4 regions of the Klebsiella sp. HN106 genome follow, and region 3 is predicted to be linked to each of the others. Evidence: predicted binding sites of a transcription regulator. Region 3 holds the regulator's gene; each other region holds the start of a gene.
The links. The regulator PurR, encoded in region 3, represses purine synthesis genes. The targets are predictions, from matches to a motif close to CANGCAAACGTTTGCNTG.

Region 1 (4,951 bases), on a different contig from region 3:
ATTCGCTATGAGAGGAGTTTATATCGTCATTTAGCTGCTAAAATGCGCAATGCTCACGCAATAAAGTTAAGGGAGTTAAGTGTATGCAGCGTACCGGTTTAAATAATGCCCGGGTCAGACAGGCCAATAAATCCATTTTTTTGGCTCATCTCTGGCGGGAGAAGCAGCTGAGTAAATCCCAGCTTTCTCAGCTCACCGGACTCTCTATTCCGGCGGTGAGCAATATTCTTGAAGAGCTGCTCAGCGAGGGACTGATCGATCACTCCACGGAAAAAATGAGCAAACGCGGCGTGAACAGCGGAAGCTACCAGATCCCCGCGCGCGGAGCCTGGACGCTATGCATGAATATTACGCCGACCAGTATTGAGTATCAGCTTGCCGATGCCCGTCTACTGGCGGTTGACGGCCACCAGCATTTGCCCATCGATGCCCCTACGCCGCAGGCCCTTCTGGAGGCCATCGTGGAATGCTGGCGGCGTATCCACCGCCTCTACCCGCAGCACAGCATCAATCTCGCCCTTGGCGTCCATGGTCAGGTTGATCCGATCACCGGCGTTTCACAAACCATGCCCCAGGCGCGCTGGAAAACGCCGATTGAAATAAAGTATCTGCTGGAAGAACAGCTCGGCGTGCAGGTACGGGTAGATAATGACTGCGTGATGCTGGCGCTGGCGGAGAAATGGCAGCATCCGGGCCCACAACCGGATTTTTGCGTGATCAACGTCGATTACGGTATTGGATCATCGTTTGTGATTAACGATCAGATTTATCGAGGAAGCCTCTACGGCAGCGGGCAGATTGGACACACGATTGTGAACCCTGACGGCAAAGCCTGCGACTGCGGGAGATATGGCTGTCTTGAAACCGTAGCCTCCCTCAGCGCGTTGAAAAAACAGGCGCGGATGTGGCTTAAAACCCAGCCTGAGGCGCAGCGATCTCCGGAGCAGTTAACCACGGCATCGCTCATTGAGGCCTGGGAACAGGGAGACGTGCATATTCGCGCATGGGTTGATAACGCCGCCAACGCTATTGGCTTAAGTCTTTATAATTTCTTAAATATTTTGAATATTAACCAGATCTGGCTATACGGTCGCAGCTGTGCTTTTGGCGAACAGTGGCTGGAGAGTATCGTCAAACAAACCGGCTTTAATCCGTTTGACCACGGCGATACGCCGAGAGCGCATGCCACCCAAATCGGTTTTGGCACACTGACCCGCGCTCAGCAGCTGATGGGGATCGGTTATCTGTATGTTGAGGAGCAACTGCAGACGCTGCGTTAATCGTCAGGGGGACGTGGCGGAGCGCAAATTTGTGTATTACGTTTAAATCACACGTCTCTCATAACGAGCTGATCATGAACACTCTACGCTACTTTGACTTTGGTTCCTCCCGCTCTCTGCTGCTGCTGATTGCGCGTATCGCGGTAGTGGTGCTGTTTATTCTTTTCGGTTATCCCAAGCTGCTCGGCTTTAGCGGCACGGTGCAGTATATGGCCTCCTCCGGCGCGCCGATGCCAACGCTTGCGGCCATCATTGCCATTATTATGGAGGTGCCGGCGGCCATTTTAATTGTGCTGGGCTTTTTCACCCGCCCGCTGGCGGTGATCTTTATTTTTTATACTCTTGGTACCGCGGTGATTGGCCATCACTACTGGAATATGTCCGGCGATGCGGTACTACCGAACATGATTAACTTCTGGAAAAACATCAGTATTGCCGGCGCCTTCCTGCTGCTGGCAATAACCGGGCCCGGAGCGATTTCGCTCGACCGCCGCTAATTAACAGGCACAAAAAAGGCCGCATCAGCGGCCTTTTTTAGCTCAATGCTAACGCTTATGCATAGACCGGGAAGCGTGCGCAGATATCCAGCACTTTACCCTTCACGCGCTCAATGACCGCTTCGTCATTGATGTTGTCCAGCACGTCGCACATCCAGCCGGCCAGCTCTTTGACTTCTGCTTCCTTAAAGCCGCGACGGGTCACCGCCGGAGAACCGATACGGATACCAGAGGTCACAAACGGGCTCTTCGGATCGTTCGGCACGCTGTTTTTGTTGACGGTGATGTTGGCGCGGCCCAGAGCAGCGTCAGCTTCTTTACCGGTCAGGTTTTTATCGACCAGATCCAGCAGGAACAGATGGTTTTCAGTGCCGCCGGAAACCACTTTGTAGCCGCGGTTCAGGAACACTTCGACCATCGCTTTGGCATTTTTCGCTACCTGCTGCTGGTAAACTTTGAACTCTGGCTCCATCGCTTCTTTCAGCGCGACGGCTTTCGCCGCGATAACGTGCATCAGCGGGCCGCCCTGGGCGCTCGGGAATACGGCGGAGTTCAGTTTTTTGTACAGCTCTTCGCTACCGCCTTTCGCCAGGATCAGGCCGCCGCGCGGACCGGCCAGGGTTTTGTGGGTGGTGGTGGTCACGACGTGAGCATGCGGAACCGGGTTCGGGTAAACGCCTGCGGCGATCAGACCGGCAACGTGAGCCATATCGACGAACAGGTATGCACCGATGCTGTCAGCGATTTCACGCATTTTTGCCCAGTCAACCACGCCGGAATAAGCCGAGAAACCACCGATAATCATCTTCGGTTTATGTTCCTGAGCCTGCTTAGCCATATCGTCGTAGTCAATTTTACCGGACTCATCGATACCGTAAGGGATGATGTTGTACAGTTTGCCAGAGAAGTTGACCGGAGAGCCGTGAGTCAGGTGACCACCTTGCGCCAGGTTCATACCCAGAACGGTATCGCCCGGCTGCAGCAGAGCGGTATAGACCGCGAAGTTCGCCTGGGAGCCGGAGTGCGGCTGCACGTTAGCGTAGTCAGCGCCGAACAGTTCTTTAGCGCGGTCAATCGCCAGCTGCTCTACGATATCGACGTATTCACAGCCGCCGTAGTAGCGCTTGCCCGGGTATCCTTCAGCGTATTTGTTGGTCAGCTGAGAGCCCTGCGCCTGCATTACGCGCGGGCTGGTGTAGTTTTCGGAGGCGATCAGTTCGATGTGCTCTTCCTGACGTACTTTTTCTTGCTCCATAGCCTGCCACAGTTCGGCATCATAATCGGCAATGTTCATTTCACGCTTTAACATCCGCATCTCCTGACTCAGCTAACAATAAAATTTCGGCCTAAAAAGGCGGTCCACCTGGACAACGGCCCACAGTATAACTGAATCATTCTGCGATAACAGGTCTTGACAAAGGATTTTACGCAAACGATTGGCTCCGCATTACACAAGGCTTTGAGCAATAAAGCACCTTCGATTATCAACGGATTTCTTTTCAGGTTTGTGATGCAAATAATTCATGTTGTAACTGTCTTAAGGTAAAGCGTTAAAGAACCATTTACAAAGCAGGGTTATTTTTATAAGATGCATTTAATATGCATCATTAAGATAACTTATAAAGGAAGCTGCTATGCTCGACGCCCAGACCATCGCTACGGTGAAAGCCACCATCCCCCTGCTGGTTGAAACCGGTCCAAAACTGACCGCTCATTTTTACGACCGCATGTTTGCTCACAATCCCGAATTAAAAGAAATCTTCAATATGAGCAATCAGCGCAACGGCGACCAGCGCGAGGCGCTGTTCAACGCGATTGCCGCCTATGCCAGCAATCTCGAGAACCTGCCCGCCCTGCTGCCGGCGGTAGAGAAAATCGCCCAGAAGCACACCAGCTTCCAGATTCAACCCGAGCAGTACAATATTGTTGGTACTCACCTGCTGGCGACCCTCGATGAGATGTTCAGTCCGGGCCAGGAAGTACTGGATGCCTGGGGCAAGGCCTACGGAGTGCTGGCCAACGTCTTTATTAATCGTGAAGCGCAAATCTATAACGAAAGCGCCAGCAAAACCGGCGGCTGGGAAGGCACCCGCGCATTCCGCATCGTCAAAAAAACGCCGCGCAGCGCGCTGATTACCAGCTTTGAATTTGAGCCGGTCGACGGCGGCTCGGTAGCGGAATATCATCCAGGCCAGTATCTGGCGGTCTGGCTGAAGCCGGAAGGTTTTCCGCATCAGGAAATTCGCCAGTACTCTTTGACCCGCAAACCCGACGGTAAAGGCTATCGTATCGCGGTTAAACGTGAAAACGGCGGCCAGGTTTCAAACTGGCTGCATGATTCAGCGAAAGAAGGCGACGTGATCTATCTGGCCGCGCCGGCCGGCGATTTCTTCCTCAACGTGGCGCCGGAAACGCCAGTCACGCTGCTCTCCGGCGGCGTCGGTCAGACGCCGATGCTGGCAATGCTGGACACGCTGGCAAAAGCGCAGCATCCGGCGCAGGTGAACTGGTTCCACGCGGCAGAGAACGGCGACGTGCACGCCTTCGCGGACGAAGTGAAAACGCTGGGTGAAACGCTGCCGAAGTTTACTTCTCACGTCTGGTACCGCAGCCCGAGCGAAGCGGACCGTCAATCCGGCGCGTTTGACAGCGAAGGTTTGATGGATTTATCGGCCCTGGCCGACAAGATCGGCGACCCGCAGATGCAGTTCTATCTGTGCGGCCCGGTGGCGTTTATGCAGTTTGCCGCGAAGCAGCTGGTAGATCTGGGCGTGAGCAGCGACAACATTCATTATGAGTGCTTCGGCCCGCATAAGGTGCTGTAAAACGTTATCGATGACAGGCCGGGATACCGGCCTGTGGACTCTGTTAAGATAACCTACCCTATTTTCGCGACCGACTGTCTGACGATCAGGTCAGCGGTGAGGCGCTTAACTCTTTTGCTTCCCTTTTCTTTGTTCTCAATTCTGGAAATAAGCAACTCAGCCGCCGTTAAGCCCAGCTGATATGCAGGCTGCTTAATCACCGTTAACGGCGTCGGGAAGAAGCTTGCCCACCGCGGATCGTCGAACATCAAAAAAGAGATGTCATCCGGCACCGCCAGACCACATTTATAAATCGCAGAAATAACTCCTTCACCAATAAAGTCATTTGCCGCAATAATGGCTGAAGGCC
Region 2 (4,951 bases), on a different contig from region 3:
GCTGGCGGCGTTATGCGGCGGCTGGCCCGTGGTTAGTCTGGCGCTGTTGTGTCTGGGGCGCATTATTCTCGGCATCGGGCAGAGCTTTGCGGGCACCGGCTCAACGCTGTGGGGCGTAGGGGTAGTCGGTTCGCTGCATATCGGGCGGGTTATTTCCTGGAACGGGATTGTGACCTACGGGGCGATGGCGATGGGCGCGCCGCTCGGGGTGCTCTGTTACTCGCTGATTGGCCTGCACGGTCTGGCGTTGACGATTATGGTGGTTGCGCTGGTGGCGGTGCTGTGCGCGTTGCCGCGGGCGGCGGTAAAAGCGGGTAAGGGGAAAGCGATGTCGTTTCGCGCGGTGCTGGGGCGCGTCTGGCTCTACGGCATGGCGCTGGCCCTCGCATCGGCGGGTTTCGGCGTTATCGCCACCTTTATCACCCTGTTTTATGATGCCAAAGGCTGGGACGGCGCGGCCTTCGCCCTGACGCTGTTTAGCTGCGCCTTTGTCGGCACTCGCCTGCTGTTTCCCAACGGAATTAATCGCCTCGGTGGGCTGAACGTGGCGATGATCTGTTTTGTCGTCGAGATTATCGGGCTGCTGTTAGTGGGCCTGGCGGAGACGCCGCTGATGGCGAAAATCGGTACTTTCTTTGCCGGAGCCGGTTTTTCGCTGGTGTTCCCGGCGCTTGGCGTGGTGGCGGTGAAGGCGGTGCCGCAGCACAACCAGGGGTCGGCGCTGGCAACCTATACGGTATTTATGGATCTCTCGCTGGGGATCACCGGCCCGCTGGCCGGGCTGCTGATGGCGTGGGCGGGAATTTCATCGATCTATCTGGCGACGGCGGGGCTGGTCGCGGTAGCGCTGCTGCTGGGATGGCGATTAAAAAAACGGCCCCCGGTCAATGAACCGGAGGCCGCGGCGTCAGGCCAGTAGTTACTGGATGACGAGGGTGTTGATAATGTTTTCCGCTTCGGTCTGAGCCTGCTGCTGGTTGTCCGCTGGCAGCGTGATCTGCAGCGTCAGCAGTTTGTCATCAACCTTGCCGAGAAGCACGGAAGACCAGGCGGTCTGGCCCTTAGCGGAGATGATGGTGTCCAGCTGTTGCAGGGTGTGGCCTTTGAGCTCAATGGATTTATTGCTCACGACCTGCAGCTGCGGGTCGCGGCTGCGCTGCTGCTCTTCCAGGCGCTGGCTCATCACCGCCAGCTCTTCATTGGTATTGTCGCCAACAATCACGATCACCGCTTTTTGTCCGGTGGCATCAGAGTAGACGTGCATATTGTTGGCCTGGGTGCCCAGCTTGCCGCTCTGGTCGGTCATACCGGCAGGCAGGGAGAAGCTCAGTTTGCCATCCAGCAGACTAATAGGTTGCCCGCTGGCGTTGCTTTCCGCAGCAGCCCCGGCAGTCGGCGTTTTGGTATCGCTGTTATCACAGGCAGCAAGCCCCATAACCAGCAGGCCAATACCGACATATTTAACCAAATTGCGCATTGACATCTTCCTTTCGATAAACGGCCATTAACGGCTCATTCGCTTATCTTATCACATCGTTTCGCGAGTACTCTTAACCTGGCTGCAATGCGGATAAATCAGATTTATCTGCCAGTTTTTTCAGCAGCATATTCAACAACATGCCGTACATCGGCAGGAAGAATACGATGCTAATCAGCACCTTGAAGCAATAATCGACGATGGCGATTTCCCCCCAGTGCGCCGCCATAAACGGGTCCGGGCTGCGCCAGAAGGCGATAAAGAAGAAGGCCAGCGTATCGCTGATGTTACCGAAAAGGGTGGATGCCGTGGGCGCCAGCCACCAGCGGCGGCTCTGACGCAGGCGGTTAAAGACGTGGACGTCAAGGATTTGCCCCAGCGCGTAGGCCATAAAGCTGGCGGCGGCGATACGAGCGACAAACAGGTTAAAGCTGGTTAAGGCGGCAAAGCCCTGCCACTCGCCCATGTAGAACAGCGCGGAAACCCCGTAGGAGATCAGCAGCGCCGGGATCATCACCGCGAGGATAATGCGTCGCGCCAGCGGAGCGCCGAAAATGCGTACCGTCAGATCGGTGGCGAGGAAAATAAACGGAAAGCTGAACGCGCCCCAGGTGGTATGAAAACCAAAGATGGAGATCGGTAGCTGCACCAGATAGTTACTGGAAGTGATGACCAGCAGATGGAAAAGCGATAGCCAGATCAGCGCTTTTTTACGCTGTACGGTAGTAAACGGACTCATATTGTGACCTTTTTATGCCCGTTATTCTTCAAGCTGCAGATGCGTTAACTTTCCTCGCTCATCCCAGTCACTTACTGATGTAAGCTCCTGGAAATTCGCTGCGTCGTCGCCTTTCTGCAACTCGAATGATTTAGGGCCAGAGAGTTGGGGTGAGGGAACCCAATAAAAACGGCTGCATGATACTGCGTTGCGTGCGTAATGCAATGGTTGTTTTTCGCGCAAACGTTAACCTGGCTTGCGTACTGGCGAACTGGGGGTAAACTAGGGCCGTTTTGTTAATGTGAGATGAAAATGAGCGAACTTTTCTCCAGCCCTGACCATACGCTTGATGCGCAGGGGCTTCGTTGCCCGGAACCGGTGATGATGGTGCGCAAGACCGTGCGTACGATGCCGGTGGGCGAGACGCTGCTAATTGTGGCCGACGATCCGGCGACCACCCGCGATATTCCCGGTTTCTGCCGCTTTATGGAGCATGAGCTACTGGCGCAGGAAACCGAGGCGCTGCCGTACCGCTATCTGATTCGTAAAAGCCACTGAGCCAGGCCTCCCCGGATCGCGGCTGACGCCTTATCCGGGCTACAAAAAACAGACCGCACTAACCTGTAGCCCGGGCAAGGCGCGTCAAGCGCCGCCTCCGGGGCTTGCCCTTACTTCTTACGCAGCAACCGCAGCGCGTTAGCGGTGACCAGCACCGTCGCCCCGGTATCAGCCAGCACCGCTAGCCACAGGCCGGTCAGGCCGAGCAAGGTGGTGACGAGGAAAATGCCCTTCAGACCCAAAGCGATGGCGATGTTCTGCCGGATATTGGCGTGGGTGGCGCGCGCCAGCGAAATCATCTGCGCCAGCCCGGTCAGGCGGTTATGGGTCAATGCCGCATCGGCGGTCTCCAGAGCAACGTCGGTGCCGCTGCCCATCGCGATACCTATCGTCGCCGCTTTCATCGCCGGCGCATCGTTGATACCGTCGCCGACCATGGCCAGCGGCGACTGGGCATTAAGCGCTATCACCGCCTGCACTTTGTCCGCGGGCAGCAGCCCGGCGCGGAACGCCAGTCCCAGCTCGTTAGCGATAGCCGCCGCCGCACGTGGATTATCGCCGGTCAGTATCACTCCCTGAACGCCCAACTGATGGAGCTCATCCACCGCCTGACGGGCATCATCGCGAAGCGTATCGCGCAGCGCCAGAATCCCCAGCAGCGTCTTATCGCGCATTACCAGCACCACGGTTTGCCCGGCGCTCTCCATCTGCTGAATAGGTTCATCGTACTGCGGATCGCGAGTTTTACCGGCGGCGCAAATCAGCACCTGGCGTCCTTCAACCTGAGCCTCAATGCCGGATCCGGCCAGCGCGCGCTGATCGCTTGCCGACGGAATGACCAGCCGGCGCTGTTCTGCCTCACGCACGATAGCCTGGGCTAACGGGTGGCTGGAGCCTTGCTCCACGGCGGCCGCGAGCGCCAGCAGATCGTTTTCGCTGATGTCTGCGGTCGCCATCACCGCAGTGACGCGCGGCTGGCCGATGGTCAGGGTACCGGTTTTATCAAACGCCACCTGGCGCACGCGGCCGAGCTGCTCCAGCGCCGCGCCGCCTTTAATCAGCGCGCCGCGTCGTGCCGCTACCGCCAGCCCGGAGGTAATTGCCGCCGGGGTGGAGATCACCAGCGCGCACGGACAGCCAATCAGCAGCAGCGTTAAGCCTTTATAGATCCACGGCAGCCAGGCGCCCGCAAACAGCAGCGGCGGAACAATGGCCACCAGCAGGGCGACGACCATAATCGCCGGGGTATAGATGCGGCTAAAGCGATCGATAAAGCGTTCAATCGGCGCGCGGCGCTCCTCCGCTTCTTCAATCAGCTTAAGAATACGATCGATAGCGCTGTCGCCCGGTTCGGAGATCACCGTCAGCTGTACCAGACGATCGACGCTGGTGGCGCCGGCCGCTACGCGTTCCCCGGCGTTACGCTCTACCGGTACGGATTCACCGGTCAAAGCGCTCTCATCGAAGCTGGCGAAGGGGGAGAGTAGCTGGCCATCGGCAGGGAGGCGGCCTCCGGCGGCGACTTCAATCACGTCGCCGGGGCGCAGGTCGTGCTGGGCTACGGTTTCACGCACGCCATCGCGCACGCGGATTGCCGTGTCGGGCTTCAGCGCCATCAATGCGCTGACGCCTTGCCGCGCGCGGCTGGCAGCCCATCCCTCAAGACGTTCGCCGATTAAAAACAGTAGCAGGACCATCGCCGCTTCGGCGGTGGCGCCGATAAACAGCGCGCCGATGGCTGCGACGCTCATCAGGGTTTCAATGGCGAACCAGCTTCCGCTTCTGATCAGGCGTATCGCTTGCCGGGCGACCGGCCACAGGCCGACCAGCGTGGTTGCGATGAAGGCGATTTCGCCCAGAGGCGGGCTGAACTGCTCCAGCCCCCAGCTTAGTCCCATCATGATGACCAGCGTGATGAGCGGCAGATTCTCGCGCAGCCACGAGGTGGACTCCTCTGCCCGTGGCGCGTTTTCATCACGCAGCTGATAGCCCGCGGCGCGCACGGCGCTTTCGATTTGCGGACCAACATCGCCCTCGGCATTGACCAGCAGCTTTTCGGTGGCGAACAGTACCTGCACCTGGCTGACCCCCGGTACCTGGCGAACGGCGGTTTCGACCTTGCGCGCGCAGGCTGCGCAATCCATGCCTTCTACCAGCCAACTAAAGCGTGCGTGCCTCAGAGCCTCGTTTTCCTCGGT
Region 3 (4,951 bases):
CGTCGGCAACGGCAAGTTTATCCAGTCTCCGCGCACCGGTCGCGATATACAGATTACCTCTTTAAGCGACGATTACTGGGTACGCCACTACGTCGGCGCGCGTCGCGTTATGACGCCGAAAACCATTCGCTAAATGTGCCTTGTCGCTGCGGCGACAGGGTAACTCTCTCTTTTGCCACATCTTTTAATTTGCTACTATTACCTTGCGCAATACAGGGTTATTGCGCGCACCAGACCCAGAATAATTGCAGCAGCATCACAGAACGCCCTGCCGTTTTGAACCGCGCTTGCGCAGGCCTCAAAGGGGCGAGGCATAAGCCGAGTCTTGCGGCAGCTCAGCGCATCCCGGGAGCGAACAACAGTACATGACCGGGGTAAGTGCAGGCAGTTAATACAGATGCCGCTGGGATTATGAAGGGTATAACGATAAAAAGGAGAGTAGCAATGTCGTTCGAATTACCTGCATTACCATATGCAAAAGACGCCCTGGCGCCGCACATTTCAGCGGAAACCCTGGAATACCACTACGGTAAGCACCACCAGGCCTATGTGACTAACCTTAACAACCTGATCAAAGGCACCGCGTTTGAAGGCAAAACCCTGGAAGAGATCGTGCGTTCTTCCGATGGCGGCGTCTTCAACAACGCCGCGCAGGTCTGGAACCACACCTTCTACTGGAACTGCCTGGCACCAAACGCCGGTGGCGAACCGGAAGGCGAACTGGCGGCGGCTATCGCTAAATCCTTCGGCAGCTTCGCGGATTTCAAGGCCAAATTCACCGACGCGGCGGCAAAAAATTTCGGCGCAGGCTGGACCTGGCTGGTGAAAAATGCCGACGGTAGCCTGGCCATCGTCTCTACCAGCAACGCCGGTACGCCGCTGACCAGCGACGCTACCCCGCTGCTGACCGTGGATGTCTGGGAACATGCGTATTACATCGACTACCGTAACGCCCGTCCGAACTATCTGGAACACTTCTGGGCGCTGGTAAACTGGAAGTTTGTTGCCGCTAATCTGGCAGCATAAAAGCCAACCGCAGAAGCATTGCTGCTTCTGCGGTTATTATTTCACTTCACGTGAACTTAATGGTTAGCAAACGCCTCTTCCGGTTGCGCCCGCCCGCTGAACAGCACCAGCAGTAGCGCTACGCCCGCGATAATCGCTCCCATCACCGGTACGAACGCATATCCCAGGCCGCCGGATATAACCGCGCCGCCCGCCGCCGCGCCCAGCGCGTTACCAAGATTGAAGGCCCCGATATTAACCGATGAAGACAGCCCCGGCGCCTCATGAGCGACGCGCATCACGCGCATCTGCAAAGGCGGTACCACCGCAAACGTCGCCGCCCCCCAGACAACCATACTTATCGCCGCTCCCACCTGCGACTGAGCCAGCAGCGGGATCGCCAGCATAATGACCATCAGCAGCAGAAGAAAGCCCTTCAGCGTTGCGGTAACGGAACGGTCGGCAAACTTACCGCCGAGATAGTTACCCAGCGAGAAACCGACGCCAATCAGCACCAGCATGGCGGTCACAAACAGCGGTGAAGCGTGGGTGATGGTATGCAGAACCGGGGAGATATAGGTATAAAGCGTGAACATCGCCCCGGCGCCCAACACGGTGGTCAATAGCGCCGACAGCACCTGCGGACGCATCAGCACCGCAAGTTCCTGCTTCACGTCCGGACGTTCGCCGGCGCTGCCCTTCGGTAGCGACAGCCACAGGCCGATCATCGCTACAACGCCCAGCCCCGCCGTTGCCAGAAACGACATTCGCCAGCCGATAGTTTCGCCCAGCCAGGTTGCCGCAGGAACGCCGCCGATATTGGCGATCGTCAGCCCCATAAACATCGTTGCTACCGCGCTGGCCTGCTTATGTTTAGGCACCACGCTCGCCGCCACCACCGAGCCGAGACCGAAGAAGGCGCCGTGGTTGAGGCTGGTAATAATGCGCGACAGCAGCAGCGTAGTGTAATCCGGGGCAATTGAAGAGAGCACATTACCGAGGGTAAAAATGGCCATCAGAAAGATTAGCGCATTTCTGCGCGCGCGGTGGGAGAGCAGCAGGGTCATTAACGGCGCACCGACCATCACGCCGATGGCATAAGCGCTAATGAGCATTCCCGCCGCCGGAATGGACACATCCACGCCTTTAGCAATAACCGGTAATAGTCCCATCGGGGAGAACTCGGTCGTGCCGATACCAAAGGCGCCGATCGCCAGTGCGAGCAGGGGAAAGTTGATTTTCATGCAGGAACTCCATCAGGCCGCCTTCAGCGACGGCATCTTATTCAGAAGTCAAAAGCATGACATCAATCACAGAAAAACAAAAGTAAACGAAATGGCAAAAGATTTTTGCGAAATTGATAATAATAGGCGGGGGGGTAAAGGGAGAGCGGCCCCTCCCTCTCAGTAAAGAATTAGTGCAGTACTGCAGTCAAACCTGCGGCAACAATCAAACCCAGAACAATAATCGTTGTCGTCAGCGAAAACTTTAAATTTGTATCCATCAATTTTTCCCCCTGATTATCCCCACATGAAAAGTGAGCTTGCTCATTTTTACACAGAATAGCGTAAAAATCTTCCGAGATTTAGAGTGATGCACATTTTTGCTCTTCCCCTTTGCCCCAAGATCGGACAAAATCCCACGCTAATTTGAAAGCGTATCGGCCATTGACCCCTTCCTGTCGTTCTGTGTCGTTTTCCCGACGTGATGCCATGATCCATTTTGGCGCCAGGGTGTGTACAGGCAATCGTTTACGTACCGATAAACAGACGATCAGGTCAAGGTCTGGAGTGAGAAGTAATGGCAACTATTAAAGATGTAGCGAAACGCGCAAACGTTTCCACTACAACAGTATCACATGTAATTAACAAAACCCGATTCGTAGCGGAAGAGACGCGCAATGCGGTATGGGCGGCCATTAAGGAGCTGCATTACTCCCCCAGCGCCGTTGCTCGCAGCCTGAAGGTCAATCACACCAAGTCTATTGGTCTGCTGGCGACCAGCAGCGAAGCGGCTTATTTCGCCGAGATTATCGAAGCAGTCGAGAAAAACTGCTTCCAGAAGGGCTATACCCTTATCCTCGGCAACGCCTGGAACGACCCGGAGAAACAGCGCGCCTATCTGTCAATGATGGCGCAGAAGCGCGTTGATGGCCTGCTGGTGATGTGCTCCGAGTATCCGGAATCAGTTTTAAGCATGCTGGAAGAGTATCGCCACATCCCGATGGTGGTCATGGACTGGGGCGAGGCAAAAGCCGACTTTACTGATTCGGTCGTCGATAACGCCTTCGAAGGCGGCTATATTGCCGGACGCTACCTGGTTGAACGCGGCCACCGCGATATCGGCGTGATCCCAGGCCCACTGGAGCGTAACACCGGTGCGGGCCGGCTGGCAGGCTTTATGAAAGCCATGGAAGAAGCGCAGATCGGCGTTCCGGAAAACTGGATTGTCCAGGGCGATTTTGAACCGGAGTCCGGCTATCGCGCCATGCAGCAAATTCTCAACCAGCATCCTCGCCCGACGGCTATTTTCTGCGGCGGCGATATTATGGCCATGGGCGCCATCTGCGCGGCGGATGAAATGGGGCTGCGCGTGCCGCAGGATATTTCGCTGATCGGTTATGATAACGTGCGCAACGCCCGCTACTTCAGCCCGGCGCTGACCACCATCCATCAGCCTAAAGACTCTCTGGGCGAAGCGGCCTTTAATATGCTGCTGGATCGCATCGTCAATAAGCGCGAAGTCTCGCAGTCGATTGAAGTCCATCCGCGTCTGGTCGAGCGCCGCTCTGTGGCCGACGGCCCGTTTGTCGATTACCGCCGTTAACCTTTCCTGCGGCGTCGGTTATTCCGGCGCCCGCAGCCACTCCCGATTCAGCGTTTCGCTATCGCCAAGATAATCCAGCAGCCATAACAGGGCCGGAGAGGCATCGCTTTGCTGCCACGTCAGACAGCAGGCAGCATCCGGGAATGGGTTCTCCAGCTCCAGCGCCGTCCATTCACCGCTATCGAGCCACGGCTTTGCTAAATGCCCGGGCACCATCCCGACGCACAGCCCCGCGGAGAGACAGGTTTCAGAGGCATCCCAGTCCGGCACAACCACCCTCTTCTGGTTATCGAGCAGCCAGGTGGTCCGCTTCGGCAGCGAGCGTGAAGTATCCTCTCTGACCAGCGATGGCCAGTTGCGCAGGACGTCATCGCTTAAAGGTCCCGTCATTTTGGCCAGCGGATGGTGGCTTGCGACGACGCAGTCCCAGCTCAGCATTCCCATATCACGAAAGGCGTAGCGGCCCCCGACCGGAATTGAGCGCGTTGCGCCGATCGCCAGCTCCACGCGACCGTCGGCCAGCGCATCCCAGACGCCGTTGAACACCTCCTGAAAAACAATCAGCTCAACGTCATCAAAGTGACGATAGAAATCAACGATCATCTGCCGCATACGCGTTGGCTTAACGATATTATCCACCGCGATAGAGAGCTGTCCGCGCCAGCCGTTGGCTATCTGCTGACACTGCTGGCGGGTGATCTGCATTTTTTTGATAACAGATCGCCCTTCCTGCAAAAACCAAACGCCGGCAGGGGTTAGCTCGACATCCCGATGGCGGCGTTCAAATAGCGGCACCGCCAGCCACTCTTCCAGCTGACGCACGGTATAGCTGACGGCCGAAGGGACGCGGTGCAATTCCTGCGCAGCGGCGCTAAAGCTGCCGTTGCGGGCGACAGCATCGACAACTTCAAGCGAGTATTCAGACCACATTTTCTGCCTGCAAAATTTTTGAATTCACCTGACAAATATTAGCGTTTCACAAGCCTGAATGCACTCCCTACACTCTGCGCCATCGTACCTGCATCACTAAAAAGAGAATGATATGCAACAACCTGGGAAAGGATTTTTAGTCTGGCTGGCCGGACTCAGCGTTCTGGGCTTTCTGGCCACCGATATGTAC
Region 4 (4,951 bases), on a different contig from region 3:
CGGAAGTCGCCTTTGCTAATCTGAACGATGTGGCAGGTCTGGCGGAAGCGATGCTGAAGTACGTTTTCAAAGCCGTTCTGGAAGAGCGGGCAGATGACATGCAGTTCTTTGCCGAACGCGTTGATAAAGATGCGATCGATCGTCTGCAACGTTTCGTTTCCGCGGATTTCGCTCAGGTGGATTATACTGACGCGGTCACCATTCTGGAAAATTGCGGTAAGCAGTTCGAAAACCCGGTGTACTGGGGCGTGGATCTCTCCTCCGAGCACGAACGCTATCTGGCGGAAGAGCATTTTAAAGCGCCGGTAGTCGTAAAAAACTACCCGAAAGAGATCAAGGCGTTCTATATGCGCCTTAACGAAGACGGGAAGACCGTCGCCGCAATGGACGTTCTGGCGCCGGGTATCGGTGAAATTATCGGCGGCTCCCAGCGTGAAGAACGCCTGGACGTACTTGACGCGCGCATGGCGGAAATGGGTCTTAATAAAGAAGACTACTGGTGGTACCGCGACCTGCGCCGTTACGGCACCGTGCCGCACTCCGGTTTTGGTCTGGGCTTCGAGCGTCTGATTGCCTACGTGACCGGCGTACAGAACGTTCGTGACGTGATTCCGTTCCCGCGCACTCCACGTAACGCCACATTCTGATTTTTTTGTTATCTAACGCAAAGGTCGGCGCAAGCCGGCCTTTTTTTATGTCAATTTACGTTAACGAGTTTCAGGAAATTTAAACATCAACCCGCGAAATTCATAAATATGTTACGCACTATTACGCTCTTACCTGAAGTTACAAACCGCACTTAATGTCCAAAAATCGTCAAACCTGCTGATTATATTGCTCACTATTTAATCAACCACCGCACATCTTGCAACGACAAAATCTGAATAAAAAAAAAGCAAAAAGCAGCTGTAAAATGCACAACCCCTCTGTTATCTAAATTAATCATAATTAATTCATATAGATATATAAAGAGAGCTGATTTTGTCAGCGAACAGGGACGGAATGTTGATAGAGTTCACAAAGTTCCCAAAAATACACATTTAGTTACATAGAATTTCCTTTTGTTACTCATATGAGATATTGGTAGCATTTTCAGGCTAGCGAAACGTTGTTCTGAATGGAAAGATGCCTCCAGACACCAAACTATCATCAATAGTTCCGTAAATTTTTATTGACGAAACGTATTGGCGGCAGTGGCAAGTGTTCATAAAAAAATATAAATGAGGGTAATAAATAATGATGAAGCGCAAAATTCTGGCAGCGGTAATTCCTGCCCTGCTGGTAGCCGGTGCAGCGAACGCTGCAGAAATCTATAACAAAAACGGCAACAAACTCGACTTTTACGGAAAAATGGTTGGCGAGCACGTCTGGACCACTAACGGTGACACCAGCAGCGACGACACCACCTACGCCCGTATCGGCCTGAAAGGCGAAACCCAGATCAACGATCAGCTGACCGGTTACGGCCAGTGGGAATACAACATGGATGCGTCCAACGTTGAAGGCTCCCAGACCACGAAAACCCGTCTGGCTTTCGCTGGCTTAAAAGCCGGTGAATACGGTTCATTCGACTACGGTCGTAACTACGGCGCCATCTACGACGTTGAAGCGGCGACCGATATGCTGGTTGAATGGGGCGGCGACGGCTGGACCAACACCGACAACTTCATGACCGCGCGTACCAACGGCGTTGCGACCTACCGTAACTCTGATTTCTTCGGTCTGGTTGATGGCCTGAGCTTTGCGCTGCAGTACCAGGGTAAAAACAAAGAACGCGCTGTGAAGAAACAAAACGGCGACGGCTTCAGCACCGCGGCTACCTACGCGTTTGACAACGGTGTAGCGCTGTCCGCTGGTTATGCTAACTCCAGCCGCAGCGGCGACCAGAAAGCAGACCGTCAGGGCGAAAAAGCTGAAGCATGGGCAACCTCCGCTAAGTATGATGCGAACAACATCTACGCTGCAGTCATGTACTCTCAGACCTACAACATGACTCCGGAAAACGAAGGCAACTATTTCGCTAACAAAACTCAGAACTTTGAAGCCGTTGTTCAGTATCAGTTCGACTTCGGCCTGCGTCCGTCCATCGGCTACGTACAGACTAAAGGTAAAGACCTGCGCTCCCGCGCTGGCTTCTCCGGCGGCGATGCTGACCTGGTTAAATACGTCGAAGTGGGTACCTGGTACTACTTCAACAAAAACATGAACGTCTACGCTGCGTATAAATTCAACCAGCTGGACGACAACGACTACACCCGTGCTGCGAAAGTCGCGACCGACGATCAGGCAGCGGTTGGTATCGTTTACCAGTTCTAATTTGCAGTACACCCCTTCGTGATATGCCTAAAAAGCAGGACTTCGGTCCTGCTTTTCTGCGTTCCTGAGAGGAAGATCGTAACTTTTAAAAACCTTCTCGCTTTTTGTCGCAAACGGTTGGCAATTAACATAACTCCCGTTAACCTGATAGCGGATTTCCCTTCAGTAATCACAATGGAACCTCGTCATGTTTGAGAACATTACCGCCGCCCCTGCCGACCCAATTCTGGGCCTGGCCGATCTGTTTCGTGCCGATGACCGCCCAACAAAAATTAATCTTGGAATTGGTGTTTATAAAGATGAAACGGGTAAAACACCGGTCCTGACTAGCGTGAAGAAAGCAGAACAGTATCTGCTGGAAAATGAAACCACCAAAAATTACCTGGGTATTGATGGTATTCCAGAGTTTGGTCGCTGCACTCAGGAGCTGCTGTTTGGGAAAGGCAGCGCGATTATCAATGATAAACGCGCTCGTACCGCCCAGACTCCCGGTGGTACAGGCGGCCTGCGCGTCGCCGCTGATTTTCTGGCGAAGAATACCGACGTTAAACGTATTTGGGTGAGCAACCCAAGCTGGCCGAACCATAAAAGCGTATTCAATTCAGCCGGACTCGACGTTCGCGAATATACCTACTACGATGCCGCAAACCACAAACTCGACTTCGATGGACTGCTGGCCAGCCTGAACGAAGCGCAGGCCGGTGACGTGGTTCTGTTCCACGGCTGCTGCCACAACCCAACCGGTATCGATCCAACGCTGGAACAGTGGCAACAGCTGGCGCAGCTCTCCGTAGAGAAAGGCTGGCTGCCGCTGTTTGACTTTGCCTACCAGGGCTTTGCCCGGGGCCTGGAAGAGGACGCTGAAGGCCTGCGCGCTTTCGCCGCGCTGCATAAAGAGCTGCTGGTAGCCAGCTCCTACTCGAAAAACTTCGGCCTGTATAACGAACGCGTAGGCGCCTGCACGCTGGTTGCCGCTGACCAGGAAACGGTAGACCGCGCCTTCAGCCAGATGAAGTCCGTTATCCGCGCAAACTACTCTAACCCGCCGGCTCACGGCGCCTCGGTAGTGGCGACCATTCTCAGCAATGACGCGCTGCGCGCCATCTGGGAACAAGAGTTAACCGACATGCGCCAACGCATCCAGCGCATGCGTCTGCTGTTCGTTAATACCCTGCAGGAAAAAGGCGCCAGCCGCGATTTCTCTTTCATCATTCAGCAAAACGGGATGTTCTCGTTTAGCGGCCTGACCAAAGAGCAGGTCCTGCGGTTACGCGAAGAGTTTGCGATTTACGCCGTGGCATCCGGGCGTATTAACGTCGCGGGCATGACGCCAGACAATATGGCGCCGCTGTGCGAAGCGATTGTTGCCGTACTGTAAGCCCGCTCTGTAGCAAAAGCAAAAGGCCGCATTCGCGGCCTTTTCATCTATTTTCTTCCGGCAAATTTACCAGACAGGCATCTCATCCTGCAGGAATGGGTTATGCAGACGCTCATACCCAAGCGTCGACATAGGGCCATGGCCAGGAATAAACGATACGTCATCGCCCAACGGCAAGAGTTTGCGTTTAATCGCATCGATCAGCTGGCTATGGTCGCCACGAGGGAAATCGCTACGCCCCACCCCACCTTTGAATATGACATCGCCAGAAATCAGCAGTCGGGAAGCGGCATCGAAGAAGACCACGTGCCCTGGAGTATGACCGGGACAGTGCAACACCTGCAGAGAGACGTTCCCCACGCTGACTACATCGCCTTCGTTCAACCAGCGATCCGGCTGAAGCGGCTGGCAATCTTCCAGACCAAACATCCGGCTCTGCGCCGGTAATCCTTCCAGCCAGAACTCATCTTCTTTTTCCGGCCCGATAATCGGCACGCCATAATGTTGCGCCAGCTCCGCCGCCGCACCAACGTGATCGAGATGGCCATGCGTCAGCAGAATTTGCATCAGGCTGACGCCTGCCGCGGTGACTTCCTGTTTGATTCGCTCAGCATCACCGCCGGGATCCACCAGCGCCGCCAGCCTGGTTTGTTCGCACCAGATTAAAGAACAGTTCTGCGCGAACGCAGTAACCGGAATAATACGATAGTTCATGAGGCTCCTTTCGTTACCAGTGCCGTACCGGCCCGGTATCAATATGCACAAAGTTGCTACGTGGGTAGTATCCTACACCACCTGAACGCATAGATAACGCGGCTTTGCGAACATTGCTTAACGAAATGCCTTCAATATGGAAATCCATGGCCTGGCCTTTGGTGTGGTAGCTGTGTTTCGCTACTCCCCGGCTGCGCGCGCGAAGCTCATTATTGGTATCAACAGAGCGATAACCGGAAATAAGCTGGACAGGCTTGTTCGTACCAAGTAATCCCTGCAGACGATAGAGTTGATCGAACAAACCGGGATCGATGGACTTAATCTTATTCGCGCGATAGTCGCGGAAAAAATGATTAAGTCTTGCTAATTCATCCTGAATATAGCCTCTGCCATCGAAAAACTCCGCCTTGAGTGATTCACCAGTATGCAGGTTGTTCAGCGTCAAAATACGCGGTCGTGGGGTCGAGAGGGTGGCAAATGCCGGCGCAGGCAGAATGGCAGCAGCACCGAGCGCGGCTCCACCTAACGCCAGCAGTTTGCGGC

Region 1: glyA (serine hydroxymethyltransferase) is a predicted target of PurR. The motif match lies at 3,203-3,220, and genes of this name have one in related genera.
Region 2: tusA (sulfurtransferase TusA) is a predicted target of PurR. The motif match lies at 2,432-2,449, and genes of this name have one in related genera.
Region 4: ACSIPU_RS06720 (amino acid aminotransferase) is a predicted target of PurR. The motif match lies at 2,423-2,440, and genes of this name have one in related genera.

What each region holds. Positions count from the first base shown of each region.
Region 1 covers NZ_JBLURD010000004.1:46,746-51,696, reverse strand. Annotated here, with positions in the region: gene ACSIPU_RS12905 (ROK family transcriptional regulator) at 84-1,280, shown strand; gene ACSIPU_RS12900 (DoxX family protein) at 1,355-1,777, shown strand; gene glyA (serine hydroxymethyltransferase) at 1,833-3,086, opposite strand; gene hmpA (NO-inducible flavohemoprotein) at 3,412-4,602, shown strand; gene ACSIPU_RS12885 (LacI family DNA-binding transcriptional regulator) at 4,656-4,951, opposite strand, start outside.
Region 2 covers NZ_JBLURD010000011.1:63,041-67,991, forward strand. Annotated here, with positions in the region: gene ACSIPU_RS21665 (MFS transporter) at 1-919, shown strand, start outside; gene ACSIPU_RS21670 (DcrB family lipoprotein) at 920-1,477, opposite strand; gene ACSIPU_RS21675 (7-cyano-7-deazaguanine/7-aminomethyl-7-deazaguanine transporter) at 1,551-2,216, opposite strand; gene tusA (sulfurtransferase TusA) at 2,508-2,753, shown strand; gene zntA (Zn(II)/Cd(II)/Pb(II) translocating P-type ATPase ZntA) at 2,864-4,951, opposite strand, start outside.
Region 3 covers NZ_JBLURD010000001.1:686,828-691,778, forward strand. Annotated here, with positions in the region: gene ACSIPU_RS03240 (C40 family peptidase) at 1-133, shown strand, start outside; gene sodB (superoxide dismutase [Fe]) at 445-1,026, shown strand; gene ACSIPU_RS03250 (MFS transporter) at 1,083-2,249, opposite strand; gene ACSIPU_RS03255 (cytochrome bd-I oxidase subunit CydH) at 2,420-2,509, opposite strand; gene purR (HTH-type transcriptional repressor PurR) at 2,806-3,831, shown strand; gene punR (DNA-binding transcriptional activator PunR) at 3,850-4,761, opposite strand; gene punC (purine nucleoside transporter PunC) at 4,874-4,951, shown strand, end outside.
Region 4 covers NZ_JBLURD010000002.1:31,220-36,170, forward strand. Annotated here, with positions in the region: gene asnS (asparagine--tRNA ligase) at 1-647, shown strand, start outside; gene ACSIPU_RS06715 (porin) at 1,237-2,316, shown strand; gene ACSIPU_RS06720 (amino acid aminotransferase) at 2,504-3,694, shown strand; gene ACSIPU_RS06725 (MBL fold metallo-hydrolase) at 3,761-4,408, opposite strand; gene ACSIPU_RS06730 (YcbK family protein) at 4,422-4,951, opposite strand, start outside.